2 regions of the Shewanella submarina genome follow, and region 1 is predicted to be linked to the other one. Evidence: predicted binding sites of a transcription regulator. Region 1 holds the regulator's gene; the other holds the start of a gene.
The links. The regulator ArgR, encoded in region 1, controls arginine synthesis, uptake and breakdown. The targets are predictions, from matches to a motif close to ANTGAATANNTATTCANT.

Region 1 (16,009 bases):
TAGGTGCAGCCGCTGCTCCCCACCACTTTATGTCTGTGACCAAGTACGGTCATTCGGCGATTGTGTCCACCAAAGGTAACCCGGATTGTCACATTATTCTGCGCGGCGGCAGAGAGCCCAACTACAGTGCTGAGCACGTGAAGCAGATCTCAGGGCAGCTGACTACCGTTGGGCTCAATCCAAACCTGATGATTGATTTCAGCCATGCCAACAGCTCCAAACAGTATCAGCGTCAGATGCTGGTGGCTGAGGATGTTGGCGGCCAAATTGCGTCGGGTGAGCAGTCAATCTTCGGGGTGATGGTGGAAAGTCATCTGGTGGAAGGGCGTCAGGATCATCGCCCCGGACAGCCACTGACGTACGGGCAAAGTATTACTGATGCCTGCATCGGCTGGCAGGACACAGAAAAGCTGCTGGCCGGTTTAAATGCCAGCATTCTGGCCAGAAGAGAACAGGCTGGATAATACAGATAAAGAAAAGAGGGGCTAAGGCCCCTCTTTCAATTTATCAATCAGCCCTTGAATTAAATCATTCAGCGAGTTTAAAAAGGCGCGCGAGCGGCTTAAACCTATCTTCTAAAGGGGAAAGGTATTAAGCGCTTTTCAACTGCTGGGAGATGTACTCATTGGCTTTTGCCAGGCTACCGAAAGAGGCAATCAGGTTCTTTTTACCCTTTTCTCGAATTTCGGGGTTATCAGATTCAATCATCATCCATACCCAGGTTTTCAGCAGCGGCAGCGGCGGGTATTGAACCTTAGCGGAGTCCAACATAAAACGTCCTTCAACCATAATTTGTTATTAGAGGATTTTTTAATTTTTATCGCCTGTAGTTGCTTGTGTTATGCAGGCGTCACCGAAGGGTATCAGATTATTAATCGCCAGATAATACCAAAGAAGAGAAATATTTCACTGTTGAACTCCAGTTATTACAAGGCGGTACAGGGGATTTGCGCTGCCAGGTGATGAAAATTGGTGCAATATTCGACATTGTGTTGGGATTGTGGCTGAAAAGCGGCTGCTTAAGGCTATCGCACCTTCCTGGGCTATCTGGCATCATGCTCCTGAGTTGAGTATTCCATCGTATTGATCAAAGGCAGGTTTTATGCGTCCCTCCCGATATCTGGACAACGCTCCCGCAGACAGACTGCACTGGCAGGTACTGAGATTGTTATGGCCCTATTTGCTGGAGTACCGGCTGCGTGTAGGGCTGGCGATACTCTGCCTGTTGGCGGCCAAACTTGCCGGTGTCACCATGCCTTTTGTGCTTAAGGATCTGGTTAATACGCTGGACTCGGAAAAACTGCAGGCAGTCGCAGTCCCCATCGCTCTGGTACTGGCTTATGGCGGGCTGAGATTTCTCTCCACCATTATTGGTGAGGTCAGAGATACCCTGTTTGGTCGGGTGACTGAGCGGGCAATCAGACGACTGGGACTGAATGTCTTCCGGCATTTGCATTCGTTGGATTTAGGATTTCATCTCGACCGACAAACCGGTGGTCTCTCCCGGGATATTGAGAGAGGCAGCAGCGGCGTGTCATTTCTGATGCGCTTTATGGTGTTTAATATTGTTCCCACTGTGCTTGAGATTGGGCTGGTAGTCGGCATTTTCTGGTACAACTACGGCTGGGTATTTGCTGCTGTGACCCTGGTGGCTGTCGCTGCCTATGGGGTGTTCTCGGTTATCGCCACTGAATGGCGAACCGGATATGTCCGGGAAGCTGCAATTGCTGACTCAACCAGTAATACCCGGGCGATAGACAGCCTGCTCAATTATGAAACCGTGAAGTACTTCAACAACGAAGAGTACGAGTTTAAACAGTATGATGAAGCCCTGGGACGATGGGAAAAGGCCAAGCGTGATAATCGTTTGTCTCTGTTCGCATTGAACGCAGGTCAGGCCTTTATTATTGCTTCAGCCATGACAGTGATGATGGGGCTGGCGGCATCAGACGTGATCAGCGGCGATATGACCATAGGTGATTTTGTATTGGTTAATGCCTTTATGATGCAGCTGTTTATGCCGCTTAATTTCCTGGGGTTCGTGTACAGGGAGATCCGTGGTGCGCTGGCCAACATAGAGCGCCTGTTTTCGCTGCTTGATGAGCGGCCCCAAATTTTGGATACAGACACCCCTCAGTCGAGTGCTGGTAAGGGACATCTGGTTTTTGACAATGTCTCCTTCGCCTATGGTGAGCGACAGATACTCGATAATGTCAGTTTCGAGCTGATGCCGGGCGAAAAGATCGCCATAGTGGGTGAGAGTGGCGGTGGTAAGTCCACGATAATTAAGCTGCTGTTCCGCTTTTACGATGTCACAGGTGGAAGCATTAAACTGGATGGTGTCGATATCCGTCAGATGGAGCAGCAAAGTCTTCGCAGGCAGTTCGGTATCGTACCTCAGGATACCGTACTGTTTAATGACACCCTGCTTGAGAATATTCGCTATGGCAGACCCGAAGCGTCTGATGAAGATATACGGCGAACCGTTCAGCTTGCCCATCTGGAGGAGCTGGTGAAGCGACTGCCCAAGGGTCTGGAAACCCGGGTTGGTGAACGTGGTATGAAGCTGTCAGGCGGTGAAAAGCAACGTGTCTCCATCGCCAGAGCGATTCTGAAAGGGGCGCCAGTGATGGTATTCGATGAAGCGACTTCGTCATTGGACAGTGGTGCTGAACAAGCCATTTTAACCGCCATGAAAGAGGTCTCAGCCAGGCGAACTTCACTGGTTGTCGCACACCGCCTTTCTACCGTGGTAGATGCAGACAGGATTCTGGTGCTTAAAGGTGGCCAGATTGTCGAGCAGGGCAAGCATCAGCAACTACTGGCTGTTGGTGGAGTCTATGCCGGGCTATGGCAGATGCAGCATCAAAGCCGGGAAAGAGAATAACCTCCGTACAGCTTGTGTTCAGTAAATAACCTCAATAATGGGTCCCGAGTGATTCAGGGAGGTTGATATGGACAATATTGCTTTGACAGTGGCTGTTGAAGGACAGTCGTCAGTGATGGACAGTGACTGGTATTCGGTTCGCCGCACTTTGGCATTTCGTGGTTTGGAACAAGGTATGTTGAATGATGTTTACACCCAGCTGATTGCCGGGGTAAAGGTTTCAACCCGCGGATTGACATTGGGTATGCGCAGCAATGCACAATCGAGCCACACCGCGTTCAATATGTCAGTCCTGCCTGAGCCTGTCTGAACACTCGCTTCCCCCTTTTTTGTATTTTAATCTGCTTCTCATCCTTTTCCGCAGTCATCATGCCCCGATGACTGCGGCTTTTTTATTGCCAAGGACAATAGATACCCAGCATGTCGGTGATTGAGGTTGAATAAGCAAAGCAGGATTCTAACCAAGGCAAATCACGCTGGGCTTGCGGACGGTCTGAACACTCGCTTCCCTACCTTTTCTTGCTGTGTATTTTATCTGCTAGTCATCCTTTTCTGCAGTCATCATGCCCCGATGACTGCGGCTTTTTTATTGCGCTGGACAATAGATACCCAGCATGTTGGTAGTTGAGGCTGAATAAGCAAAGCGGTATCTAACCAAGGCAAACCGTACTCAGATACAAAACACCCCGCAGTTGCGGGGTGTTTCATTATTCAGGAATGTTTTTACTCAGCGAGCTTGCTTATTTGCCTGCCAGGCTTCGCAGGCAGCTCCCGGCTTGAACAGTTCAAGCTTTTTGGGTTCAAGAGGGGTGATGCTGCCCTCGCGGTAACACAAAAGTGCGCCTTCCAACTCGGTGAAGCGGCGGCAATTTTTGCAACTGCTCTGGGAAGACTCCCTGAGAGGATTTGATACTACGGCGTTCATATTCCATGTGTTCCTAATTGATTGTCGAGGTGTCGCAAAAAATCAAAGAATGTGACCTCGTGCACGAAACGGTGTCAATCATAATGGCTTGCCTGGTTACTTTCAAATCAATTTGACCTAAAAGGTTGATTTAATTTTGTTTGTTGCGAAAGTTTTGCGCTGGTGTATCTGGCTTGTTTGGGGTGCTTTTCGCAGTTTTATTTTTTGCTGGAGAAACTCGTTATCAGGTCGATATATTAAGTACTGCTTAATCACTGGTGGATAATGTAAGGAGGGCTTCAATGTTAACAGGTATAACATCATCAGATGTTAAGGCTGCCATTACCCTCAATGACGCTAAAGCACCATCTGAAAGCTCATTACTATCGAAGGAAAGTGAGTCAGTCGAGGGGCGCAAAACCCCGCCGCAAATCGCCCCCTGGATGCAGGCATTCGCCACTATCCGTCAGGCCGTGGATGAGGCTCTGTCTGTCTCGGCTGGCAATCGTGCAGCCAGATATGCATTTGCACCAGACTCTGCAGATACCCTGTTTGCCAGTGCTCTTCAATATGGTTTCCAACAGGTACGCCAGCAGGGAAGTTTGGGATATGGTGATATGTCGGCTGTGATGGCGCTTGGGGTGGCACTGGATACCGGCTATCGTCAGGCTATCAGCGCGGTAGAGTCTATGGCCGCTCATCCCGGCATGGCTGAACAACTTAAGTTATCCCATCAAAAGCTGCAGTTGGAGTGGGATGCCAGTTTGAGTCTGGTGATCGCCGGCAGTGGCAGCGCCTCCCGGTTTGGCCTCTGAGCTCTTCCCCGCGTTCTAAGTAAATTCAACTGCTCATATCTTTGTCCTGCTTTTTCTGTCGGTTTTAAGCTGTTCTCTGGTAATCGCTTGCACAGTGACTAAATCCTTAAACTTGATTAACCCTGAATAAAGCCATGCAATAAAGGGGTTTTTGTCTAAGGTTTAAAGGCTTATGCTGAAACTATCTGTTCAGTGCGGAGACAGGAAAAATGTGGACAAGCGCAACCGTGATTGAGCGCATCGATTGGAATGACAAACTCTTTACCCTCAGATTGGCTGCAGATATTGAGCCTTTTATTGCCGGGCAATTTATCAAGCTCAGCCAGGAGCGTGACGGTAAACGTGTTGCCAGAGCTTACTCTCTGGTCAATGCGCCCAACGCCGATTATCTGGAGGTGTTGGCGGTGCGGGTCGAGGATGGCCAACTGTCTCCGTCGCTGCACGATTTGAATTCAGGCGATCAGATTGAAATCTCCACCAGGGCCGCAGGTTTTATGACTCTGGATGAACTCCCTGCAGATATGGGACAGCATCTATGGTTACTGGCGACCGGCACTGCCGTTGGTCCATTTGTTTCTATGTTGGAAACAGAGCAGCCCTGGCAAAGGTTCAAGCGTATCGTGCTGGTTTATGGTGTCCGATTGCAAGAGGACCTGGCGTACTGGCAGCGACTTCAGGAGTTGGCACAGCTGCATCAAGGGCAGCTTGAACTGGTCGCCTGTGTTACCCGGGAGCAGATGCCGGGGGCATTGGAATGCCGTATTCCGGATGGTCTCGCAGATGGCAGTATCGAGCAACAAGCAGGCGTTACCTTGTCTGCACAGGACAGTCAGGTGATGATTTGCGGCAATCCAGGCATGGTATCAGGAGCCCTGGAGCTACTGCAGGAGAGGGGGCTGGCAAAGAATCTGCGCAGAGCCCCGGGTCAGATCACCATGGAAAAATACTGGTAAGGGAGTGGTGGCTTTGATGAAACTCTATTATTCAGATGCTTCGCCCTACGCAAGAATGGTCAGGGTGATGATAGAACTGCTGCAGTTGACCCATATCCAACTGACCTCAACCAACCCTTTCGATAATGATGAGGAGTTCGTCGAGGCCAATCCCCTTGGTAAGGTGCCATGCCTGATGTTGGCCGATGGCAGTGCGCTCTATGATTCTGAAGTGATTTGCCGTTTTCTGGACGTGGAGTATGGCCAGAGTCAACTGTTCGCGCCGGCAGATGGTTACTGGTCCCGGCACTGCCTGTTCTCTATGTTAAAAGGCATGCTGGACAGTGCGGTGGCGCTCAGACAGGAGCAAATGCGGGCGGAGGAGGGGAATAGCTCTCCCTTCTGGAAAGGACGCTTTGAGCAAGCCCTGCTAAGGGGCCTGCGTCAAATAGATCACTCAGGCTTACTGAATGGTGATGAGATCACCGCAGAGCGTATCGCGCTGGTATGTTTGCTTGACTATCTGGACTTTCGCCACCCTTCCATTGAGTGGCGCAACCTGGCACCGGCCACGGCGCTCTGGCTGAACCACATCAGTAAGGAACCGATTTTCAGCGAAACCCGTCCCGCGTAACCCGATGTTTTCTGCCTCAGCGGGCTAACTTAGCTGCCCGCTTTACTCTCCGGAACTTCGTTCAAAAAGAATACAATAGAGCCCACTTTTGATGGATTCATCTTGCTGGTATCAGTAAGTTTTTGTACTCTTAGTGCTACTGATAACTATTATCATTATATTAATCATCCGAAATATATTTAGTTGATGAGGGAGAACAGGGAATGAAGTTGGTAAAACAGATGACCAGAGCCGGTGTTGTATGTTTGGCTGGAGTAATCTCCTGGTCCGCAGTGGCAGCAGATAAGCTGACCGTCTATTCCTATCGTCAACCGTTTCTGATTGAACCTATTCTTAAGGACTTCACCAAACAAACCGGTACTGAAGTCGAGTTGGTTTTTGCCAAAGATGGTTTGGCAGAGCGTATCGCCCGCGAAGGCCGACTCTCTCCCGCCGATATTGTTCTGACCTCTGACTTTTCCCGCCTTCAGGAGCTGGTCGACAAGGGCCTGGTTGCCCCGGTTGACAGCGAGGTGCTGGAACTAAACATCCCCGCTCAGTTCCGTTCACCGGAAGACGACTGGTACGCCCTGACCATGCGTGTGCGTAACGTTTACTCCTCCAAAGAGCGCCTGGGCAAGCTGGACCTGGACTACGAAGACCTGGCAAAGCCAGAGTTTAAAGGCAAAATCTGTACCCGCAGCGGTAAGCATCCTTACAACATAGCGCTGGTGGCTTCCATGATTGCTCATCACGGTGAAGCAGAAACCAAGAAGTGGCTGGAAGGGGTAAAAGACAATCTGGCCCGCCGCCCTCAGGGGAATGACAGAGCTCAGGTTAAAGCCGTTAAAGAAGGTCTGTGTGATATCGCCATCGGCAACAGCTATTACCTGGGCAAGATGGTTAACGATCCCAAGCAGACTGCCTGGGCTGAGGCGGTAGAGATCAACTTCCCTAACCAGGATAACCGTGGCTCACACATTAACGTGTCTGGCATGGCGCTGACCAAGCACGCCCCCAACAAAGCCGATGCCGTCAAGCTGATGGAGTTCCTCTCCTCTGATAAGGCGCAGGCCGCTTATGCTGAGGTTAACTATGAGTATCCGGTCAAAGCTGACGTGCCTTTATCCGGACTGGTCGCGTCCTGGGGTAAATTCAAAGCTGACAAACTGGCGATTCAGGCGTTGGCAGACAACCATAAGGCAGCGGTAAAACTGCTGGATGAGGTGCAGTTCGACCTCTGAGGCCTTTGCCATTTGCCTGTTGTTAGCGTACAGTCCGGTTTCCTTCTGGAGCCGGGCTGTACCAGGTAAATAACAATTATGATTCTCGGACTTCCCAAACGCTGGTCTGCATCTGCTTTTGTGCTGGCAGGCTTGCTGTTCACCCCATTTATCGCATTGGTTATCCAGGCCTTAATGCCTGATCAGGCTGTTTTCGGTCATTTGATGGAAACCGTCCTGCCCACCTATATTCAAAACAGTTTGTTATTGATTCTGCTGGTCAGCATTGGCGCCTTGCTGCTGGCGACACCTGCCGCCTGGTTGGTCGCCCGCTGCGACTTCCCCGGCAGATCCGTTTTTCAATGGGCTCTGTTGCTGCCATTGGCGATGCCCGCTTATATCGTGGCCTATGTTTACACAGATATGCTGGACTATGCCGGGCCGGTTCAGAAGGCGTTAAGAGAGCTGTTTGGCTGGCAGTCACCGGCCGACTACTGGTTTCCCGAAGTCAGATCCCTTGGTGGCGCGGCAGTGATGCTGGCTTTGGTGCTGTTCCCCTATATCTATCTGCTGGCCCGCACCGCGTTTATGGAGCAGTCTGCCAGTCTTATTCATGCCGCCCGGGTGATGGGCTGTAGTCCATGGCGCAGTTTCTGGCGCTTGAATCTGCCTATGGCAAGACCCGCACTGGCTGTCGGCGTAGCCCTTGTCGCCATGGAAACCGCGGCAGACTTCGCTACCGTAAGCTATTTTGCGGTGCCGACACTCACTACTGCGGTTTACGATACCTGGCTTGGGCATGGCAGCCTGAGTGCGGCGGCCAAGTTGTCGGTGATTATATTGTTGGTGGTGTTTGCTCTTATTGGGATGGAGCGTTTCTCCCGCCGCAAGCAGCAGCTTTACCAGAAGAACAGTTTCCACTCTGGTCTGGAGCGATATGCGCTGGCAGGCGTCAAGTCTCTGGCTGCATCCGGCTATTGTGCTCTGTTGCTGTTGCTGGCATTTTTGCTGCCCTTTGGCATCTTGCTGGATTATGCGCTGGACTATTTCGAATACAGCTGGACTCCTGAGTTCTTCGAGTACAGTGCCAATAGCCTGTTGTTGTCAGCTTTGGTCAGTGTGCTCTGTATGGCGATAGCCCTGACCCTGCTGTTTATCCAAAGGATTAGCCCTGATGCCAGGGATGCATTGCCTGCCAGGCTCGCCTCATTCGGCTATGCTCTGCCAGGGACTGTGCTGGCTATTGGCGTGCTGGCACCACTCACGCTGGCCGACTTCGCGGTCAATGATCTGTATGCTTTGTTTGAACAGAGGGGGCCGGGGCTGATTTTTACCGGCACCCTGTTTGCGTTGGTGTTCGCCTTCTGCATTCGGTTTTCAGCTATCGCCATAGGAAGCCTTGAGAGCAGCTATAAGCGTATCTCCCCCTCCATGGATATGGCGGCAGTGACTATGGGAGAAAAGCCCATGGGACTGCTGAGCAGGGTCCACCTGCCATTGCTGAAAAAAGGCTTGTTTGCCGGTATGCTGCTGGTGTTTATTGAAGCCATGAAGGAGTTGCCCGCAGCGCTCTTGCTGAGACCTGTTGGTTATGAAAATCTGGCCACCCATGTTTTTCAGTATGTGTCTGATGAACAGTTGGAATATGGCGCATTGGCAGCCATAGTTATCGTCTTGGTAGGCTTGGTGCCTTTGATCTATCTGAACCGCTCGCTGGAGCAGGAAAATTAAGTATGACCGCATTATCCATCACAGGTGTTAACAGTGAATATCAGGGCGTCCGGGTGCTGGATGGACTTGATTTGCAGATGGAACAGGGGGAAATACTGGCGCTGCTCGGTCCCAGCGGTTGTGGCAAAACTACCCTGCTTCGAGCTATTGCCGGGTTACAGCCAGTCTCCTCAGGTTGTATCCATGTGCAGGGACAGTGCTTCAATGGCGAGGGGAACTTTACCCCCAGTGAGCAGCGTGGTGTTGGAATGATCTTCCAGGATTATGCCCTGTTTCCTCACCTGACAGTGGCCGACAATATCCTGTTTGGTGTGACAGAGAAAGACAGCTTCCGCCGTGGCGCACTGCTGGAAGAGATGCTGACTCTGGTCAAACTCGAAGGGCTCGAGAAACGTTACCCCCATGAGCTTTCCGGCGGTCAGCAGCAAAGGGTCTCTATTGCCAGAGCACTTGCCTGTAAACCCAAGTTGCTGTTGCTCGACGAACCTTTCTCCAATATCGACAGTCAGGTTCGCGGTGAGTTGATGATGGAGATCCGCGCCATCCTTAAAAGCCGCAAGGTGAGTGCGGTGTTTGTGACTCACAGCAAAGATGAAGCCTTTGTCTTTGCCGATAAGCTGGCTCTGTTCAAAGAGGGCCGGATAGTCCAGCATGGTACCGCAGAAGAGTTGTACTACAGCCCTGCAGAGCGCTACGTTGCCGACTTTTTGGGACGGGGTAATTACGTGCCTGTGCAGGTGGTCGATGGCTTTAATGTTGACAGTCCGCTCGGCCAGCTTGTCAGTACCAGCGAATTGACCTGGCCTTCTCAATACAGCGGGGAAGTGCTGCTCAGGCCCCAACAGCTGACGCTGGAACCGGATGATGCTGCCGCCGGCGTGATTCGTGACAGACGCTTTTTGGGTAATTTCTGTCACTATCAGGTGGAGATTGCCTCCCAGTTACTGGAAGTCAGAAGCCAATTAACTCAGTTGTTGCCGGGGCAGAAAGTGCAGATCCGTGCCGAAGCGCACCCTCTGGTTATCTTTTAAGTCGACTTGTTATATCCTTTTGTTTCGTTTTTACATCATTGTGTTAGCTTATAAAGTGCACAAATTGCACAGTGATAGTGACGATGAAGACAATCATAAGGAGAGGGGTATGGCTTGCTTTATTGCTGGCCTTACCTGGCTGGGCGATGGATAGGATAACCGGGAAATCTTTTGCCACCCGCTCTGAAATTTATGCCACCAATGGTATGGCGGCGACCAGTCAACCGCTGGCGACTCAGGTGGCGCTGGATATTCTCAAGCAGGGCGGAAATGCCATAGATGCGGCCATTGCGGCCAATGCCATGTTGGGACTGGTTGAGCCAACGGGTTCGGGTATTGGTGGCGATCTGTTTGCCATTGTATGGAGTGCCAAAGGCAAGCAACTTTATGGCCTTAACGCCTCAGGCCGCAGCCCAAAATCCCTGACGCTTGCGATACTGCAGGCCAAAGGGCTTGATTATCTTCCTCCCTACGGCCCTTTGCCCGTCTCTGTTCCCGGTGCCGTCGACGGCTGGTTTGAGCTCCACAACAGGTTTGGCAAGTTGCCGATGAAAGACCTGCTGGCTCCGGCTATCTCCTATGGCGAGCAGGGCTTTCCTGTTTCTGAGCTGATCGCTTATTACTTTGAAAAGAACGCCGACAGGCTGTCTCAGTATGATGGCTTTGCTGACGTTTATATGCCGGGGGGCGCTACGCCTAAAACCGGCGAAATCTTCCGCAATCCCGCCCTTGCGAATACCTACCGGAAAATTGCCTCAGATGGCCGCGATGCCTTCTACAAAGGCGACATTGCCCGCACTATTGCTGACTATATGCGTGCCCAGGATGGTTATCTGACCTATGAAGATATGGCCGCTCATACCAGTGAGTGGATTGAACCTGTCTCAGTAAATTACCGTGGTTACGATCTTTGGGAACTGCCACCCAATGGCCAGGGGATCGCCGCCCAGCAAATATTGCAGATGCTTGAACCCCATGATTTAGCTGCGATGGGGCAAACCAGTCCTGAATATGTGCACCTGTTTGTGGAAGCTAAAAAGCTGGCCTTTGCCGACAGGGCCAGGTTTTACGCTGACCCCGACTTTGTTGATATTCCGGTACAGGAGTTGATTTCAAAGAAGTACAACCGCAAACGTGCACAGCTGATTGATCTTAAAAAAGCGGCCAACAGCGTTGATGCCGGCAATCCCAACCTTGAACATGGTGATACCGTTTATCTGACCACAGCCGACAGCGACGGCAATATGGTGTCTCTTATTCAAAGCAATTATCGGGGCATGGGCTCTGGCATGACACCGCCGGGATTGGGCTTCGTACTGCAGGACAGGGGACAGTTATTTGATTTAACCCCGGGAAGAGCCAACTCCTATGCGCCGCGTAAACGACCTTTTCATACAATTATTCCGGCATTTGTGACCAAAGATGGCCAACCCTGGCTGAGTTTTGGGGTGATGGGCGGAGCAACCCAGCCACAGATGCATGCTCAGATCATGATTAACTTAATCGACTTCGGTATGAACCTGCAGGAGGCGGGAGACGCCCCCCGAATTGTTCATTCCAACTCATCCCAGCCCACAGGCAAAACCATGACTGACGGCGGCTATATCAGCCTGGAGTCCGGCTTCCCCATGGAGACCCGTCGGGAGCTGGGAAAGCGGGGGCATACCATCCGCGACAGCGTGGGAATATTCGGCGGTTATCAGGCCATTGGCCGTGATCCGCAAGCCGGGGTTTATCGTGGTGCGTCTGAAAGTCGTAAAGATGGTCAGGCGTCTGGTTATTGAGGTTTGGCAGGGATCAGCCGCTAAACTCTGCAGCTGATTGGGTATGGCTCACACTTTTACACCTGAGTGTGCTGTATGTATGCCGTTTGGGGTAAAGTTGCTTCCCAATGTTGCCGAAACAAATGAAATGCACAAGGTGAGAGAATAATGGAAAATCAGGTTATGCCCCGTGAACAACTTGGAGTCTGCGCGGAAGGGAACTTACACAGTGTTTACCTGATGTTCAACGCCAATGATGGCGTGGAACAACAGTTGCGGCCCTGTCTTGCCAATGTTGCCCAATATATTCATGAGTTGTCCGATCAATATGCCGACAGTGCGTTCAACGGCTTTGTTTCTATTGGCGCCAACTATTGGGACACTCTGTACGCAGGTGAACGTCCGGCTCAGTTAAAGCCGTTCCCGGCGATGGAAGCGGGCAACCGCGATGCACCTGCAATCGAGTTCGACCTGTTTATTCATCTGCGTTGTGACCGTCTGGATATTCTTCATCTGGTGGCTAATGAAGTGGCGCAAATGCTGGAAGGTTTGGTTGAGCTGGTTGATGAAGAGCGCGGTTTCCGCTTTATGGATAACCGAGACCTGACAGGTTTTGTTGATGGTACTGAGAATCCCAAGGGACGCAATCGCCAGGAAGTTGCATTGGTGGGTGAAGAGGATGTGACCTTCGTGGGTGGTAGTTATGTGCATGTGCAGAAGTATGCCCATAACCTGAGCAAGTGGCACCGTCTGCCTACCAAGAAGCAGGAAGACATTATTGGCCGCACCAAGCAGGACAATATCGAATATGCGTCAGAGGACAAGCCGCTGACCAGCCATATTAAGCGGGTAAACCTCAAGCATGCCGATGGCTCATCCATGGAAATCCTGCGTCAGAGCATGCCATTTGGCAGCGTTCGTGAGCAGGGGCTGATGTTTATCTCGGTTTGCCGCACATCACTGCATTTTGAAAAGATGCTGGAATCTATGGTACACGGCGATGGTGCCGGTAATCATGATCATTTGATGCACTTCACCAAGGCGTTGACCGGCTCATCTTTCTTTGCGCCTTCGCTGGATTACTTGCTCAAATACGCTGATTAAGCCTGTTCAGAGCTATAAAAAAACGCGCCTTGGGGCGCGTTTTTTCTATGAACTCACACTACTGATTGTAGTTGAACAGATCTTTGACCGTTTCCAGCGTGGTATCAATTTCTTTTACGCTGGCCGGACAGATAAAGATAGTATCATCACCGGCAATAGTCCCCAGGATCCCTTCAGGCTTGCCCATGGAATCCAGCAGGCGAGCGATAAGCTGAGCTGCGCCCGGGCTGGTGCGAACAACGATCATGGCCTGGTTGTGGTCAACGTCCAGTACCAGGTTCTTAACCGGGCTGCCGGCGGTAGGTACGCCCAGTTCTGCTGGCAGGCAGTACACCATTTCCTGTTTGGCGTTGCGGGTACGCACGGCGCCAAACTTGCTCAGCATGCGGGAAACTTTTGACTGATTGATATTGCTGAAGCCCTCAGCCTGCAGCGCGGTCACAATCTCGCTCTGAGAACCGAACCTTTCTTCCTTGAGCAGGGCCTTGAACACTTTGATGAGTTCATCCTGATTTTTGCTTGTGGTCATATATTTTTTCGATCTTATTCATTCGACCGTGAGATTGTGAATACCAGCCGTATATATGTCAACAAATTGCCGTTTTTAGTGAATAAAAATTCACTGCAGGGCATGTTTCACAGGTTTTACGGTGTACGGGTGTCAGCAATTCGGTCCGCCCTGAGCCGGAGGCATTCGGCTTAAGTCTCATTGAAATTTTTGTGACGATACAGTAATGTGGCGCCATCATGGAATTGGATGTATGTCACATATATCCGCAGCTTAGACGGAGATAACTATGAAAGTTGCTGTACTTGGTGCTGCTGGTGGTATCGGTCAGGCCCTGGCGTTGTTGTTAAAAACCCAACTGCCTGCGGGCTCCAAACTGTCCCTGTATGATATCGCACCTGTCACACCTGGCGTTGCCGTGGATTTGAGCCACATCCCAACTGCAGTGGAAGTAAAAGGATTCGCCGGTGAAGACCCGACTCCAGCACTGGAAGGCGCTGATGTCGTGCTTATCTCTGCCGGTGTAGCGCGTAAGCCGGGTATGGATCGCAGCGACCTGTTCAACATCAATGCGGGTATCGTGCGTAATCTTATTGAGAAGGTTGCGGTTGTTTGTCCAAAAGCTTTGGTAGGCGTTATCACCAACCCGGTTAACACCACAGTAGCGATTGCTGCTGAGGTACTGAAGAAAGCCGGTGTTTATGACAAGAACCGCCTGTTCGGTGTGACCACGCTGGACGTGATCCGCTCTGAAACCTTTATCGCTGAAGCCAAAGGCCTGAACGTTGAAGACGTTAAGCTGAATGTTATTGGCGGCCACAGCGGTGTAACCATTCTGCCTCTGCTGTCTCAGATTGAAGGCGTCACCTTCAGCGACGAAGAAGTCGCATCACTGACTCACCGTATCCAGAATGCCGGTACCGAAGTCGTTGAAGCCAAGGCTGGTGGCGGTAGCGCAACCCTGTCTATGGGGCAGGCTGCATTCCGCTTCTGTATGTCTCTGGTACGTGGCCTGCAGGGTGAAGCAAACGTAGTTGAGTGTGCCTATGTCGATGGTGGCAGTGAGCACGCTGAGTTCTTCGCTCAACCAGTTCTGCTGGGTAAAAACGGCGTTGAGAAAGTACTGCCTTATGGCGAAATCAGTGAGTTTGAAACCAATGCCCGTGACGGTATGCTGGACACCCTGAAAGGTGATATCCAGTTGGGTATCGATTTCGTTAAGTAACCATTGGGTTGGTTGTGCAAAAAGCGAAGGTTATGCCTTCGCTTTTTTTGTGCCTTTTCACACAGGTTCATTTACCAGGGAATGGTTTTTCCCTGCCAATCGATAAAGCTCAGCTGACCATCTGCCTGTTGACCGGACATGAGTTTATGAATTTGCATTGCAACAAATTCAGGAGTGAACAGCTTGCCTTCCGGGACGTTGGTCTGGAAGGGACGGGATAGTGGTGAGTCTGTGGTGCCCGGGTGGAATGCCATTAGCTTGACGCCGGGTTTACGCCGGGCATACTCAACCGCAGCGGTTTGCAGCATCATATTAAGGGCTGCTTTGGACGCCCGGTAACTGTACCAGCCCCCCAGGCGGTTATCTCCTATACTACCAACCCTGGCACTGAGCACGGCCACGACCGCTTTCTTATCGAGAAGGGGTAAAAGCCTGGCGACAAACAGTGCGGGAATCATGGTGTTGCTGGTCATTATCTTGGTCATCGCCGCCAGCGACAGCTCTTCCAGCCTTTTCTCCGGTGCCAGCTCATCACTGTGTAATTGACCATTACAGATGACAACTCGCTCAAATGGACCTGCCTCACTAAGCTCCTCGCAGCAATCGATAATACCGGCTTCTGAGTAATCACATGATTGCCACTGACTGCAGCCGGGCAAAAGCTGGGCGGGGGCTTGTCTGCTGACAGCGGTGCAGGTGTTTTGGGCAGAAGCTTGCAGCCACTGATGAATGAAGGCTGAACCTATGGCAGAGTTGGCACCGATCACCAGGGCATTCATATCACTTTCCCCTTCGGAGCTGACAGGCTGCTGAACTACATTCTCCGCGACGCTGACCGGTCAGTATCCAGGATATTTGATATCTGTAGCGGGCGAACAGACGATACCCCAGGTCGGCGACAGGTTTAATCAAAGGTAGCCTTAATAGTCTGAGCCAGGGCTGCTCTCCGGTGAGTCCCCATGCGGCGCAGGTCGCGTCCAACCCCAGGAGTATTCTGTTGTCCTGTGTCATGGCGTGAAGTAACTGGTTCGCTTCAACAGGGTCTATTTGGGGAAAGCGGGTAACAAAATCCGGGGAAGATATATCTTCAAGCTGAATACTGCCGGAGGTATCTGCCTGCTGCAGCATTTCATTGATGCACAGTGGGCAAGTACCATCGTAGAACAGGATAAGTCGAGCCATTGTTTACTCCCTGATGAGCGACAAGTTGATTCTGACTCAAGTCAGTATTAAATACAGCAGGTGCAAACCAATAACAATGGCTGTCAACCTG
Region 2 (16,009 bases), on a different contig from region 1:
CAGGCGGGCCGCGGTATGACGATTACGATCCAGTACTTCGGCGGTGACTTTTGCGGTAACGAATGGGTTGCCGTCACGGTCGCCACCCATCCAACTGGAGAAGCGAACCGGAGCGATATCGATAGGGATCTTTTTGCCGGTACGCTCTTCAATCTGATCGTTCAACTGACGCAAAAAGTCAGGTACAGCCTGCCACAGTGAGTTTTCCACAGTGGCCAGCCCCCAGCGGGCTTCATCTACTGGCGTGGGGCGTTCATTACGGATCTCATTGGTGTGCCAGATCTGGGCGATCAGCTGACGCAGTCTCAGGTTCTGAGCCTTGCGTTCACGATCGCTCAGTTGCTCGTTTTCCAGGTTGGTGAGGCAATCAACCACAGCGGTATATTTCTGGATAAGAGTGCGACGGGACACTTCTGTCGGGTGCGCCGTCAGTACCAGATCGATATCCATGTTGCCAAGGCATTCCAGCATCTTGTCTTCATCTATGCGGCCATTGAGCATGCGGCCCAGCAACAGATCCACAGGATCCGGTACACAGATGATCTCGTCACAATTACGGCTGATGGTGTGGAACTGCTCGGCAATGTTGGCCAGGTTCAGGAACTGGTTAAAGGCTTTGGCAAAAGGAACCAGTTCGTCATCCGGCATAGCGGTCAGGAGATTCAGCATCTCCTCACGAGCAGCTTCATCACCCTGGCGGGATTGCTTAGCCAATTGGCGGATTAACTCAATCTTTTCGAGGAAGGTCTCTCCCAGATCGCCTTTCATGGTATCGCCCAGGATCTGTCCCAACATACTGACGTTGGATCTCAGTGAGGCGTACATATCTGTCATATTCGCTCCAGAAATATCACATGCGTTGCTTAGGTTCAGGCACTGGCCTGAAGCAGGATACAATTCGCAACTGCTTTTGGTTTTCAGCTCATCATACCGCGCTGCCACGCCCTGTACAGCGGCGAATGCGGTCTCAAGATTATTTCATGCAAGCGTTATAAATCAGTTCCTTAAGTAAGCTGATGGTGGGCTTGATAAAAGCGGTATCCAGATACTCATCAGGCTGGTGTGCCTGCTCTATGCTGCCCGGCCCAAGCACCAAAGTTTGGCAACCCAACTGTTTGAGATAGGGGGCTTCTGTAGCGTAGTTAACCACTTCAGGCTGATGGCCGGAAAGCCTGGCGACATCATGTACCCATGGGGTGTCGCAATTGCCATGGAATGCTTCTGAACCCGGGTAAAGGTTGAAGATATCCAGAGTGCCCGGGTACTCATCCTGAATCGGGGACAGATACTGGCGCAGCAACACTTCGAGGTCTTCCAGCGGAATGCCGGGAACAGGACGGATATCCATATGCAGTTCACAGCAGCCACAAATGCGGTTGGCGGCATCCCCGCCATGGATATGCCCCAGATTCAATGTTGGGTAGGGGACACTGAATACTGATTCATTGTAGTTGGCCTTGAGGTGCTCCCTGAGTTTCAGCAACTGACTAATTGCCAGGTTCATCACTTCAATGGCATTCAGTCCTCTATCCGGATCTGATGAATGACCACTGCGACCGGTAATACGTATACCTTTGGCCAGGTGCCCTTTGTGCATATACACAGGGCGCAGGCCGGTGGGTTCACCGATAACGGCATAGTCCGGCTGAATGCGACCTTCAGCGGCAAACGCCTTGGCACCGTTCATAGTGGTTTCCTCGTCGGCGCTGGCGAGAATATAGAGAGGCTTCTTCAGCTCAGCCAGTGGCAGCTCCTGCACTGCCGCCAGCACCAGAGCGAAGAAACCTTTCATATCGCAGGTTCCCAATCCATACCAACGCCCATCTTTCTCGGTGAGGGTAAATGGGTCACTGCTCCAGCGGGCATCGTCGTAAGGGACTGTATCTGTATGTCCACTGAGCAGCAGTCCCCCTTTGGGGTTCCCCGGCGGCACTATGCTGGCCAGCAAATTGTGCTTGCCACGGCTGTTAAATACGCTCTGTACCTGGCATTGAAACCCCAGATCCGTCAACCACTGATGCAGGAGTTCAATAACAACCTGGTTGGACTGATCCTGTTCAGCCTCCAGTGAGCTGATGGAGGGGGCAGCGATCAGAGACTGAAAACAGCTCTGCAGATCCGGCAGTTTTTTCATAGGGTCATTCCAAATAATAATAAAAATAGTTATTCACTTGTGTTGAATAATTAGCTTTCTGTGTTAGTCTGTCAATCAGATTGAATATTTACCATCTTTGAGGCTGTAAAGTGAACATGGAATTTTGCTGCCTGGCGCTGTTAAACACTGCCAGTACAAAAGCGGACTTCAACAAAGAATCTACCTTCCTGCGACGATAATCCTTGTCATCGGCACTTTGCCATGGGCTTTTGCTGTGCCCACTATTTTTTTCCTTTCTACCCTATTGATAAACAAGAAATACTAAATGAAAAACATAGCCATTATTGGGGCCAGCGGCTACACAGGCGCGCAGTTGGCAGCCCTTTTGTCTCAGGAAAGTGAGTTCTCTATCCAAGGCTTGTATGTCTCTGAGCAAAGTCAGGATTTGGGCAAATCTCTGAGTCAGCTGTATCCGGCATATCAGACTCTGAAGCAGCCACTGAAGCCGCTGAGCAAAGAGAATAAAGCGACCATTATTGAGCAGGCTGATGCTGTTGCATTGGCCACCGACCATAAGGTCAGTGCGGATTTGGTTGCCTGGCTGGCTGAGCAGGGCAAGCCGGTATTTGACCTCAGTGGGGCATATCGGTTCAACGATGCCGGCGTGTATCCCCAGTGGTATGGCTTTGACCACCCGCATCCACAGCTGCTTTCCAGTGCAGTGTATGGCCTGGCTGAATGGCAAGAGGAAGAGATTGCCAAAGCCGATTTAATCGCCGTTCCAGGCTGTTACCCCACCGCATCATTGCTGGCATTAAAGCCGCTGGCAGGTTTGCTGGACAAACAGATTCGCCCAGTGATTAACGCTGTCAGTGGCGTTAGCGGTGCCGGTCGTAAAGCTCAAATGAATACCAGCTTCTGCGAAGTCAGCCTGACACCTTATGGCGTGCTGGGCCACAGACACCAACCGGAAATCTCCAGTCAACTGGGCTGCGAAGTGATCTTTACTCCGCATCTGGGCAATTTCAAACGGGGCATTCTTGCCACTATCACCACCAAGCTGGAAGCAGGGGTTACCGCCGCTGATGTCGCTCAGGCTCTGAGCTGTTATGAAGATGCTGAGCTGGTGCATGTGTTGCCGCAGGGCTTCCCCAAGGTGGACGACGTCGCTGGAACTTCTCAGTGTTTGCTAGGTTGGAAGTATGACGAACAGAGCCAGTACCTGGTGATTGTCAGTGCCATAGATAATTTGATGAAAGGGGCTGCCAGTCAGGCTCTTCAGTGCATAAAAATTCATTTCGGTAAAGTTGGTAAATAGACCGCCACTGGGCAGTCAGTCATAGGCATAGGTTGAGGAATTCAGGATGTCATCAGCGAAACAAAAAACACTGGTGTTGAAGGTTGGCGGCGCTTTGCTTGAGTGCGATATGGGTATTGCTCGTTTAATGCAGACTGCGGCCAGTTTACTGGAGCAGGGCAAATCCCTGGTCATAGTCCATGGGGGCGGCTGTATTGTAGATAAGCAGCTGCAGCTCAATGGCATGACCACAGAAAAGAAAGAGGGATTGCGGGTGACTCCGCCAGAGCAGATGCCGATTATTGCCGGCGCGTTGGCGGGCAGTGCCAACAAATTGCTGCAGTCGGCTGCCAGGGCTGCCGGGATTCACAGTGTTGGCTTGTGTCTGGGGGATGGCGATCTGCTTAATGCCGAAATCAAAGATGAGCAACTGGGTGCCGTGGGCCAGGTCACCGGCGGCAATCCGGCTTACCTGAATTTTATTCTGGCGCAGGGTTGGTTGCCCATTATCAGCTCCATTGCATTGGATCTCGATGGACAGCTGCTGAACGTCAATGCGGATCAGGCTGCGACAGCAGTGGCCAAACTGGTGGATGGCAAATTGGTGCTGCTGTCCGATGTGTCAGGTGTCCTTGATGGTAAAGGTCAGTTGATCCCAAGTTTGAATGCCGCTGAGATTGCTGACTTGGTGAAGCTGGGAGTCATTGAGAAGGGCATGAAGGTCAAGGTTGAAGCAGCGTTGGAAGTCGCTCAGTGGATGGGTGAGGCGGTACAAGTCGCTTCCTGGCGGGATGCGGCTCAGATGCTGGCACTGACCAAAGGCGAATTGATAGGTACTCAAATTCAGCCACAGCTGTAAGCCGGTATCGGTCAGATTGAATCACAACTTAAGAATGCAAAATCAACAGACAAGAAAAGCGTAAGGGCAAAGAGGGAGAGAGGCATGGATCACCTGCTGACATTGAAAGACTTAACTCAAAAACAGTTTCTGGATCTTCTGGCTCTTGCCAAAGAGATCAAAGCCAATCCGCAGGATTACAGTCAGGCGCTGGCCGGTAAAAGTGTGGTGATGCTGTTTGAAAAGCCTTCCCTGCGAACCCGGGTCAGCTTTGATATTGGCATCAGCAAGCTGGGCGGTCATTGCCTGTATTTGGACCAGCAAAATGGAGCCCTGGGAAAGCGTGAATCTGTCGCGGACTTTGCCGGCAATATCTCCTGCTGGGCCGATGCCATTGTTGCCCGTACCTTTAGCCACAAGACAATCGAGGGTCTGGCTGAGCACGGCAGTGTACCTGTGGTGAATGCCCTGTCAGATCTCTATCACCCCTGTCAGGGGCTGGCAGATTTCCTGAGTCTGGCTGAGAACATGGATGATCTGAGTCAGCTTAAACTGGCCTATGTGGGTGATGGTAACAATGTGACTCATTCATTGATGTTCGGCGCGGCGCTGTTGGGGGCCAGGATGACAGTGATCTGTCCTGAAGGTCATTTCCCCGATGGTCTGGTGGTCACTCAGGCCCAGGAGTTGGCGGCAAAGTACGGTGGTGAGTTGGTGCTGACCTCTGACGTCAATGAGATCGAAGGTCACGATGCTGTGTACACGGATACCTGGATCTCTATGGGCGACAACACCTCCATGGAAGAGATTGAAGGCAAATTCGCTCCGCTGCAGGTGAACGCTGCACTGATGACCAAGGCTGGTGCCAAATTCTTTATGCACTGTTTGCCTGCTCACAGAGGTGTAGAGGTAACAGATGAGGTGATGGATGGTGACGGTTCACTGATCCTGACCCAGGCGGAAAATCGAATGCATGCTCAGAATGCCCTGCTGGTCACTCTGCTGACCGGTAAGTAACACAAATAACAATATTCAGTCGGACGCAAAGACGAACGGCCCCTACAAGTAAAGGATAGAAATACGATGAACGATAAGGTGAAAGTCAAAAAGGTAGTACTGGCTTACTCCGGTGGACTGGATACTTCGGCCATCATTCCCTGGCTGAAAGAGACCTATGACAACTGTGAGATTGTGGCCTTCTGCGCCGATGTAGGTCAGGGGGAGGAAGAGCTGCAGGGGTTGGAGGCCAAGGCGCTGGCGTCAGGTGCTTCTGAGTGTCATATCGTGGATCTGAAAGAAGCCTTCGTCGAGGAGTATATCTATCCCACTATAGCAACAGGTGCGATCTACGAGGGCACTTATCTGCTGGGAACCTCGATGGCCCGGCCGATTATCGCCAAGGCTCAGGTGGAAGTGGCCCGCAAGGTGGGCGCTGATGCCCTGTGTCATGGTTGCACCGGTAAAGGTAATGATCAGGTTCGTTTTGAGGGCTGTTTCGCTGCGTTGGCACCGGATCTGAAAGTGATCGCCCCATGGCGTGAGTGGGAAATGGTTAGCCGTGAAGACTTGCTGGCCTACCTGGCTGAGCGTGATATTCCGACCACAGCCTCTGCCACCAAGATCTACAGCCGTGACGCCAATGCCTGGCATATCTCCCATGAAGGTGGTGAGCTGGAAGATCCCTGGAATGAGCCATCCAAGCAGGTATGGACCATGACAGTTGACCCGCAGGATGCGCCGGACGCACCTGCTTATGTCACCCTTAAGGTGGAAAACTGCCGTATAACCCAGGTGAATGGGCAGGCCATGAACCCGTATCAGGCATTGATGACGCTGAATGAGATCGCCGCAGCCCACGGTGTGGGACGTATTGATATTACTGAAAACCGTCTGGTGGGCATGAAGTCCCGTGGCTGCTACGAAACGCCGGGAGGTACCGTCATGTATGCCGGTCTGCGTGCCATTGAGGAGCTGGTGTTGGACAAGTCCAGCCGTGAGTGGCGCGAGCAGATCGCTGCGCGTATGGCGCACCTTGTGTATGACGGTCGCTGGTTCACGCCTTTGTGTGAGTCACTGCTGGCTGCTTCAGAGTCACTGGCTGCACTGGTAAACGGTGAAGTTGTAGTGAAGCTCTATAAGGGTCAGGCCACTGCCGTTAAGAAGCGTTCTCCCAACAGCTTGTACTCCGAAGCCTTTGCTACATTTGGTGAGGATGATGTGTACGATCAAAAGCATGCTGAAGGCTTTATCCGCCTCTACTCTCTCGCCAGTCGCATTCGTGCCCTGAACGAGAAGTAACTCAGCACCAGCATTTAAGGATAAAGGAGACAGTCATGGCATTATGGGGCGGTAGGTTCAGCGGTGAGAGCAGTGCTCTTTTCAAATTATTTAACGACTCCTTGCCGGTGGATTACCGCCTGGTGGAGCAGGATATTCAGGGCTCAGTGGCCTGGGCGGCAGCTCTGGTCAAGGTTGGGGTACTGACCCAAGCTGAAGGTCAGGATCTCAAGGCGGCATTGGATGCCTTGTTGGTGGAGGTTGCTGAAGATCCTCAGCAAATCATTGCCAGCGGCGCTGAGGATATCCACAGCTTTGTGGAGCAGGCGCTTATCGACAAGGTGGGCGATCTGGGCAAGAAACTGCACACAGGGCGTTCCCGTAATGATCAGGTCGCCACAGACCTTAAGCTCTGGTGTAAGGCTGAAGGTGAGGGGATTAGCGAGCGTTTGACCAAAGTCAGATCTGAACTGATTGAGCTGGCTAAACGTGAACAGCAAGCCGTGATGCCGGGTTATACCCATTTGCAACGTGCCCAGCCCGTAACCTTTGCCCACTGGGCGTTGGCCTATGTGGAGATGTTGGAGCGGGATATCAGCCGTCTTGATGACGCTTTGAGCCGGCTTAATACCTGTCCGCTGGGGTGTGGCGCTCTGGCTGGTACAGCCTATCCGATCGACCGTTATGAGCTGGCTGCCAGTCTGGGGTTTGCTGCGCCAACCCTGAACAGTCTGGACTCGGTTTCCGACCGTGACCATGTGGTGGAGTTGTGCTCCGCCGCCTCCATCAGCCTGATGCACTTAAGCCGGATGGCGGAAGATTTGATCTTCTTTAACTCTGGAGAAGCTGGCTTTATTGAGCTGGCAGATGATGTCACCTCAGGTTCATCCCTGATGCCACAGAAGAAGAATCCGGATGCACTGGAGCTTATCCGCGGCAAGGCGGGTCGGGTCTATGGCAGCCTGGTGGGGATCCTGACCACAATGAAAGCTTTGCCACTGGCCTATAACAAGGATATGCAGGAAGACAAAGAGGGGCTGTTTGACGTGATGGATACCTGGAGTATCTGTCTTGATATGACGGCGCTGGTACTCTCCGGTCTTAAGGTGAAGCGTGACAACACTAAAGCGGCTGCTCAACAGGGCTACGCCAATGCCACAGAGCTGGCGGATTATCTGGTCGCCAAGGGCATGCCGTTCCGTCAGGCGCACCATGTAGTGGGTGAGGTTGTGGTTAAGGCGATCGCCGATGGCGTGGCGATTGAGGATATGACACTAACGACACTGCAGAGCTTTGCCGATGTGATTGAGCAGGACGTGTATGAGATCCTGACCATAGAATCCTGCCTGAACAAGCGGGATGTATTAGGCGGTACTGCACCCAATCAGGTCGCTGCCGCCCTGGCTGCCAAGGTTGGTTAATTTTGCCAATAACGCGATAAAGAAAGCGCACCTTATGGTGCGCTTTTTAATTGCTGTTTATCAGGGGCGGGGGCAATCAGCGTTTGGCCTGGTCAACCTCATCTTCCCAAACAACCTTGGCTCCACGAACACCGTCAACTTTTTCGCTGAAGAGCTTTTCCAACACGTGGCGTTTGATTTTCAGTGTTGGCGTCAGCACATCGTTTTCAATCGTCCATGGCTCATTGACGACCACCACGGCATCTACGGTTTCATGTGACTCCAGATGTGGGTTAACACTATCCAGGGTTTCTTTAAGTGACGCGCGAACATGGTCTCTCGCCTGGCTGGAAGCCCCCTCAGACAGCTGCACCAGAGCGACAGGGTGAGGCAGACCTGAGCCGATGACACAAATAAGTTCAACGTGTTCATCCTGGGCCAGCATGCGCTCGATAGGCACAGGTGCAACATACTTACCTTTGGCCGTTTTGAAGTTGTCTTTCACCCGGCCGGTAATGCTGATGCATCCATCTTCATCTATGGCGCAAACATCACCTGTATGGAAGAAACCATCGGCGTCGAATGCGGCTTCAGTGGCCTCTGGCTGCAGGTAATACTCCCGCATCAGCCCCGGGCTCTTGATCATCAATTCATCTTTTTCACCCATCTTCACCTGGCAGCCATCTACCGGCTTACCCACGGTTCCCAGTTTATTAACATTGAATGGATGGTTGATGATTGAATAAGCGCAGTTTTCAGTCATACCCCAGGCTTCACAAATATCGATACCGATACTGTGGTACCACTCCAGCAGTGAAGGGGGAATAGGGGCACTGCCAGAACCGTGCAAACGACATTGCTCCAGACCCAGGCCTTTTTGGATTTTGCGTTTAACCAGAGAGCTGAGCAGTGGGATCTTCAGGAACAGCTCCAGCTTTTTGGCACTGCCCACTTTGGTAATAATGTTCTGCTGGAACAGACTCCACAAACGTGGCACCGAGAAGAATACGGTTGGTCGGCAGCGCTGTACGTCAGCCACAAAAGAATCCAGGCTTTCCACAAAGGCGACACTGGAACCCGAGTAGAAAGAGGAGCCTTCAATGGCAACTCTTTCAGTAATATGTGCCAGTGGCAGATAGGACAAAAGTCTATCTTCACCATGAGTTTTCAGATCTCTTACGACAGTCTGGCAGGTCCAGGCATAAGCACTGAAGGTTTGCACTGCACCCTTGGGCTTACCGGTCGAGCCAGAGGTATAGATGATGGTCATTACCTGCTCAGGCGTTGGCAAAGGCACTTCTGTCAGAGGCGTGCCCAGCCCCAGTAAACGCTCCCAGCTATATTGCGCTGGCATGGTGTCGTAAGGCATAGCCAGGCGAAGAATCTCGCCCCCTACGCCGTGCTCCTGATCTTTCCAGTAATCCAGCTTGCCAACGAATATCGCCTTGGCGCCACTGTGCTCCAACACATACTGGATGGTATCGGCATTGGCCGTAGGGTAGATGGGAACACTGATGTAGCCGCCATGCATCAGCGCCAGATCGGTAATGAACCATTCAGCACAGTTTTTGGAAAGCACAGCCACCTTGTCACCGGGCTGCAATCCCAAATGTCTTAATGCGCCGGCAATCTGCTGCATTTGGGTTTGAACATCCCGCCAGCTGAACTCTTTGTACTGGCCATTGATAGGTTGCTTTAGATAAATGCTGTCGCCCTGGATATCGACCCAGTGTGACAACATCTCTACCGGTGTCTTAATTGCAGTTTCCATTAGCAGATCTCTTTGTGGTTTCTTGTTGTTTTTATTGGTATTAGCTGACTATCAGTGTCACCGAAACAGTATGGCGATTTTTGTGATCGACCGCAAATGACTTAATGGAATAGGAATGTTGGGTAATTGTTAGGTTTTATTTTTGCTGTTACAAATTCAGTCGAATTATTGACCGGGATGGGCTGGAAGGAGTTTTAGGTTCGCCAAGTGAAGTGACTGGTCTTGGAGATACACAAAGGATTTGACCTAATGAAGAATAATAACAAAGTAGCTTTGCTGGCTCTATTAACTCTTTTTCTGAGTGCTTGTGGAGGGGGAGATGATGGAGATACAACTCCTCCGGCTTCAACCCCTGCTCCGGCCCCTCAACCGGTTAACAACGCGCCAAATATAACCTTAAAGAATATAACTGTTAAAGAAAGAGAAGCCGCAACGATTACTGCTGACGCCACGGACTCAGATGGCAGCATAGCTTCTTACAGTTGGGTTAAAAAATCTGGGCCCGAGGTTGTGACTCAGGGAAATGCAACTGGAACCCTGAGCTTTACTGCTCCGGAGGTCAGTGAAGATCAGATACTGGTGTTTACCCTGACAGTGACTGACGATAAAGGTGCCAGTACCAGTAGAGATGTTCAGGTCAGTGTTGTGAACAACTTACTTCCCGAAATTTCGGTGGCGGGTGTAACACTCAGGGAAGGTCGCGGTGGCACTATTAGTGCTGAGGTCAGTGATCCTGATGGTTCTGTGAGTGGATTTGATTGGGTTCAGAAGTCAGGTACTCCTGCCATGTATTCTGGTGAGAATACGGGAGTATTGACCATCACGGCCCCTGTAGTTTCGGCAGATGAAATCCTGGTATTTACGTTGACGGCTACAGACAATGACGGGGAATCCAGTTCTCGGGATGTGCAGGTGAATGTTGTCAATAATCGACTACCAGAAATTTCAGTTGCTGATTTAGCCTTGAGAGAACGTGGCTCTGCGAGTATTAATGCGGTGGTTAAGGATCCTGACGGTTCCGTGAGCAATATAGCCTGGGTTCAGAAGTCAGGTACTCCTGCCATGTATTCTGGTGAGAATACTGGGGTATTGGCCATCACCGCCCCTGTAGTTTCGTCAGATGAAATCCTGGTATTTACGTTGACGGCTACAGACAATGATGGGGAATCCAGTTCTCGGGATGTGCAGGTGAATGTTGTTAATAATCTGCTACCAGACATTGTAGTTTCAGACATAGTCGTGAACGAGGGGGATAGTGCTGTTATCACTGCAGACGTATCCGATTCTGACGGTTCTGTTGAGAGTTTTGAGTGGATACAAAAATCCGGGACTCAAGCTATATTCACTGGCGAGGACACTGATTCACTGAATCTCACCGCTCCTATTATTGCAGAAGACGAAGTATTGGTATTTAGCCTGCGTGCAACCGATAACGATGGCGAGACCACTGCTCGTGACGTTAATGTGTCGGTAAAAGCCAACGTCTTAGTCATAACACTTCAGGGAAAGGTGTGGGACTCTCCAGTAGCAGATGCAAAGTTAACCGTGGAGGTGGCTGAACAACGATTCTATACCGTCGCTGACTCCGAAGGAAATTATTCAATAGATGTTCAGGTTGATGACTCTCTGGCGAATGAGTTGGTAAAGATTATCGCTGTAGGGCCAGAAGATGACAGCATCACCAGACTGATTTCGCTGGCAGATGATTTCGAGAGTCTTCTTGAGCTTGCGGGTAATGACAATATCCTGACCAGAGATGAGAGCTTTGCTGTGAACGTCACAAATGTCAGCACTGCTATCTACTCCCTAATGAAGTATGCCAACAATAATGAAGAAATAGCGACTAAAGAGAGTTTTGATACTGCTCTTGAAAACTATGATGCTAGTTTTGTATTACCGCTGGCGACAGCGATCAAATTAGTGCTGGATTATTCTGATGATAATCCTGAGCTCGGGCTTCCTAATGGTGTAGCAAATGTAGCTGTATTTGCTGAAAACTTGGCATCAGTAAATAACTACATTGAGAATGCACGTGATCTACCAAGTTCTCTTTATTCAGAGGTTGAACAAATTATTGTTAGTAACCCAGAAGTCATAGATAGAAATACTCAGGGATATCAGGTATCTGGCAGTTATTTCTTTCATCCTCAGGATAACGATATCGATTATAATAGAATGTTCCTTAATGAAGGAGGGGCCGGCCACTATTATGGATATTCAAACTCAGCGTTGACCTGGACGGTCACAGAGGAAGGAACGTTAGTCACTTTTGCCGGTGACGGCTTATTAGTTTCCAGCTCTTCTATACAACACCCTTCTACAGGCGAAACCGTTTTCGTAGAGACATATAGACCATCAATATTGATTAGATGGTTCCATAATGATGCCAAGTCAGCTCAGATGGTGATAGAAACTAATGATGTTAATACATATTCGGCACCCGATCTCCCGGATGAAACTTCCATGGCATATTTCTTTAGTCAGTCTGCGACTAAGGACGATGGTATGCTATCTATGCAGGAGGTCATTCAAGCGGGTGCTAATTATACTGTTAACGTGACACCCAGAACGCTTTCAATTGATGATGAAGTGCAAGGAAAATATGACCCTATAAGATCGGCCGAGACTACTCTTGACCTGTATATTGGGGAGAATGACTCAGCGACTCTGAGCTATATGCACTACGATGGTTCAGGAGAACATCAGGAGATTAGTGTTGCTGCAACATTTAACATCGATAGTACCGGCACGTTGAATGTCGAACCTGAGAATAATCTTATCCAAAATTTAAATGTTGCTATCGATAAACAAACGCCTGCAACTGCTTATGTGACCGACCCAAATGTTTATCGTTTGGATGGAGGGTATTTATTTAAGAAGAATATGAGCGGTTGGACAAACGAAATGGCTCCCGGTATTTATGCTATTCCTTGGGATTTTAGAGAGCCATTATATAACTTTTGGATCGAAATTTATGCTAATGGTGAAGCACTGACTGTAAGCACTTGGGATAACAACGAAGATGGAGTGCTTAGTAATGACGAATTTTTGGTTATGCCTAGTCTTTGGATGATTAACGAGTCCGGTAAAATGGTTGTCAGGCGCTATCGTGGGGCGGGTTATGAATATTGTGAGCCACTTCAGTGGGAAACTACCTTGGCAGATGAATGTAGGCTTTATAATGAAAGAATTTGGGAGTTGTATGATGTGGTAGATGATGAATATCATATTAACCAAATTCATGAATTTTACTATGATCCATTTTTGTTGGAAGATGAATTACAGGATTTTCCCGCAGATAAACATATCCTTTGGAATGTGAGTGATAATAATGTTTATCGCATAAAGGTAGAGTCCAGACCCATTCCAATACCTGATTGATAGTAAATGAAATACATGGTGAAGCTATCTTGATTAAAGGTTTTAGTTACCATTCAATGGCTTTTCATCTTAATGTGTTTTATTAGTGGGTTATAAGATTAAAAAGGATTTGGCCTAATGAAGAATAATAAAAAAGTAGCTTTGCTGGCTATATTGACTCTTTTTCTGAGTGCTTGCGGGGGAGATGGAGATACAACTGAGCCGGCTCCAACGCCTGAACCGGTAAACACAGCCCCTTTTGTTACTCTTTCTGACATTACGGTTCAAGAGAAGAGTCCTGCGACTATTACTGCTGAGGTTACTGACTCCGATGGGAGTATAGCTTCTTACAGTTGGGTTAAAAAATCTGGACCTGATGTCGTGACTCAGGGAAATGTGACTGGAACCCTGAGTTTTACCGCTCCGGAGGTCAGTGAGGACCAGATTATAGTATTTACTCTGACGGTGACTGACGATAAAGGTGCCAGTACCAGCGCAGATGTGAATGTTACTGTAAAAGCCAACATTTTAGCCCTGACACTCCAGGGAAAGGTGACTGATGCGACTGTGATGGATGCAAAAGTGAGCGTGGAAATAGCGCATCAGAGTATCGATGTAGTTACTGACACTAATGGTAATTATTCTGCAGATATTAATATTGATGATTCTTTCGCCGATGAGTTGGTGAAGGTCACTGCTGTCGGGTTAGAAGCCGACAGCAAAATGAAGCTGGTGTCGTTACTTGGAGATTTTGAGAGCCTTCAGGAGCTTGCCGGTGACGATAGTTTGCTTAGTAGTGAAGAGATTGTTGGAGTTAATGTCACCAACGTATCAACAGCAATTTACGCCTTGATGAAACAAGCTAATGGCGGGGAGGATATCTGTTCCAAGGATAAGTATATTGAGATAAGTAAGCAGTATGATGGTCGGTTGATTCTTCCCATTGCGACGGCAATTAAGCTGGTTCTTAGCTATTCGTCTGAGTACCCAGAAATAGGGCTGCCGGGCGGGGTAGCTGACGTGCTGGAACTGGCCAATGACCAGAATCAAGTCAGTATCTACTTGGAAATGGTTCAGAAAGATTACCCTGATATCTATATGGACGCAGAGTCTGCAGTTATAGGTAATCCAGACTCGATTATATTAAACCCTGATGCTTCATCAATTTCTGGGAGATACTTTTTTCCACATAGGGAAGATGAAGCTTCTCAGGATAGAATCATCTTTTCTTCTGACGGCACAGGTAAATTTTTCAGCCCTGAGGCGTCTTCGTTATTTACCTGGACTGTAGAAGAAGGTAACACCATCATCTCCTTTCCTTCAGGAGGCGCTCTGATATCAACTTCGTTAGAGTATAACGCTGAGGCCCGGGATTTAGTTAATGTAGAGATGTATCGACTATCTTCAACGATAAAGTGGATTGATGTTGAAGATTATGCTGCCAAATTTTTGATAAAACATGAGTTGCTTAAACGGTATCCAGATACGGACTTACCATTTGTTGTTTCGACAACAAATTATGAGTCGGTATCTACAATTAAAGGTGATGGGCTCCAGCCCGTCGTGGACCTGTTGGAGTCTGGAGGCTCTTATTCAATCCCTGTTCCGGGAAGGGTGTTTGCCATTGAAAATCCTTATGAGGGTTCTTTCGAAGAGTCAATTCAGCGTTCAATCAAGTTGCAGGTAGGTGAGAATAGCTCCGCCACCTTATTATCTAAGCAATATTCTGGTGACGGAAGTTTTCAGCCTATTTCAATTCCTGCAACTTACAGTTTGGAGGATAATGGTTCTCTCAAGATTAAATCGAATGAGAGTGCTGAAATTGATCTTGATTTAGTGGCCATATCTTCCGACCCAATAGTTGTGAGCACTTTGCAATCAGATTCAAGTAGTGGAGGTGGTTACCTGCTTGAACAGGAAGAGGTGGAGTGGGATGAAGATAACCTGCCGGGAATTTATGATCTAGGGTGGAATTTCTTTGAGCCATTACAGCGATTTTGGGTGGAAATTTACGACGATGGCAGGGCTTTAACCGTGAGTACGCTTGACCGGAATCGGGATGGAATACTAAGTGTGGATGAGTTTACTCTGATGCCGGGATTGTGGAGGCAGGGCGCCTCTGGTGAAGTTGCTATAAGGCGCTATAGAAATACTAATGGCTTCTGTGAATCACCTCAATGGGAAGCTACATTGGAAGATGAATGTAGACTTTATAATGAAAGAGTTTGGGACTTATACAGTGTTATTGGCCAACAGTATTACGTATTTCAGAGTCATGAGTTTTATTTAGACTGGATAGATCGGGATAGTTTCCCTGTTGATTATACCGGTGATCATGCTCTTTGGTTAGTAAATGATGCTAACAGACGCTGGGCTAAGCTAGCATCCAGGCCTGCTGCGTTACCTTCAGAGCTGCTAGGGCAGAATGGTATTACCCTATTTGAAACCAATGTTTTACCTGATTCGGCTAATGGGCGTGGAGCTAATGACTCTATAGATATCGACAGCTTTAGCATCGATAAAGTGGATCTTCGATAACTTGACAGCCACTTGTCGTGAAGAAGCCACCCAAGGGTGGCTTCTTTGTTTACTCAAAGCATGTGCAAATATGCTGCAGTGTTGGCTACTAACCCGCAGCCAGCCTCATCTGTGCCCACCAATCATCATCTGCGGCTATCTGACCATGCTCATCCAGCCTAGGGTAGGGCAGTGATTTTCGACGGCAGGCTTTGGCATAGATGGGGTGACCATTTTCAAACAGCATTTTATGGCAGTAGGCGTCATCCAACTTACGTTGGCCATACATACCGGCGGCAAGACGCTGACTCTGGGCTTCATACATCAGCAGGGCTGCTGCGACGGAAACATTGAGTGATTGCACCATACCTACCATGGGAATAGTGACGTGGTAGTCAGCACGGCTGGTGGCGCAATCGCTGACGCCGTCTCTCTCATGTCCCAGTACAAATGC

Region 2: the regulator ArgR is predicted to act here: its motif matches at 2,155-2,172, upstream of argC (N-acetyl-gamma-glutamyl-phosphate reductase).

What each region holds. Positions count from the first base shown of each region.
Region 1 covers NZ_JBHRTD010000006.1:380,531-396,539, forward strand. Annotated here, with positions in the region: gene aroG (3-deoxy-7-phosphoheptulonate synthase AroG) at 1-464, shown strand, start outside; gene ACFOE0_RS04685 (hypothetical protein) at 592-771, opposite strand; gene ACFOE0_RS04690 (ABCB family ABC transporter ATP-binding protein/permease) at 1,103-2,887, shown strand; gene ACFOE0_RS04695 (hypothetical protein) at 2,955-3,197, shown strand; gene ACFOE0_RS04700 (hypothetical protein) at 4,094-4,606, shown strand; gene ACFOE0_RS04705 (ferredoxin--NADP reductase) at 4,816-5,559, shown strand; gene ACFOE0_RS04710 (glutathione S-transferase) at 5,576-6,172, shown strand; gene ACFOE0_RS04715 (Fe(3+) ABC transporter substrate-binding protein) at 6,376-7,395, shown strand; gene ACFOE0_RS04720 (ABC transporter permease) at 7,474-9,105, shown strand; gene ACFOE0_RS04725 (ABC transporter ATP-binding protein) at 9,108-10,136, shown strand; gene ggt (gamma-glutamyltransferase) at 10,208-11,920, shown strand; gene ACFOE0_RS04735 (Dyp-type peroxidase) at 12,068-13,003, shown strand; gene argR (transcriptional regulator ArgR) at 13,062-13,532, opposite strand; gene mdh (malate dehydrogenase) at 13,801-14,736, shown strand; gene ACFOE0_RS04750 (SDR family NAD(P)-dependent oxidoreductase) at 14,808-15,515, opposite strand; gene ACFOE0_RS04755 (thiol-disulfide oxidoreductase DCC family protein) at 15,517-15,918, opposite strand; gene ACFOE0_RS04760 (DUF3429 domain-containing protein) at 15,955-16,009, opposite strand, start outside.
Region 2 covers NZ_JBHRTD010000016.1:30,535-46,543, reverse strand. Annotated here, with positions in the region: gene ppc (phosphoenolpyruvate carboxylase) at 1-834, opposite strand, end outside; gene argE (acetylornithine deacetylase) at 974-2,134, opposite strand; gene argC (N-acetyl-gamma-glutamyl-phosphate reductase) at 2,421-3,413, shown strand; gene argB (acetylglutamate kinase) at 3,460-4,251, shown strand; gene ACFOE0_RS13760 (ornithine carbamoyltransferase) at 4,336-5,247, shown strand; gene ACFOE0_RS13755 (argininosuccinate synthase) at 5,314-6,528, shown strand; gene argH (argininosuccinate lyase) at 6,564-7,928, shown strand; gene ACFOE0_RS13745 (AMP-binding protein) at 8,005-9,678, opposite strand; gene ACFOE0_RS13740 (PKD domain-containing protein) at 9,928-13,059, shown strand; gene ACFOE0_RS13735 (cadherin-like domain-containing protein) at 13,177-15,576, shown strand; gene trmH (tRNA (guanosine(18)-2'-O)-methyltransferase TrmH) at 15,665-16,009, opposite strand, start outside.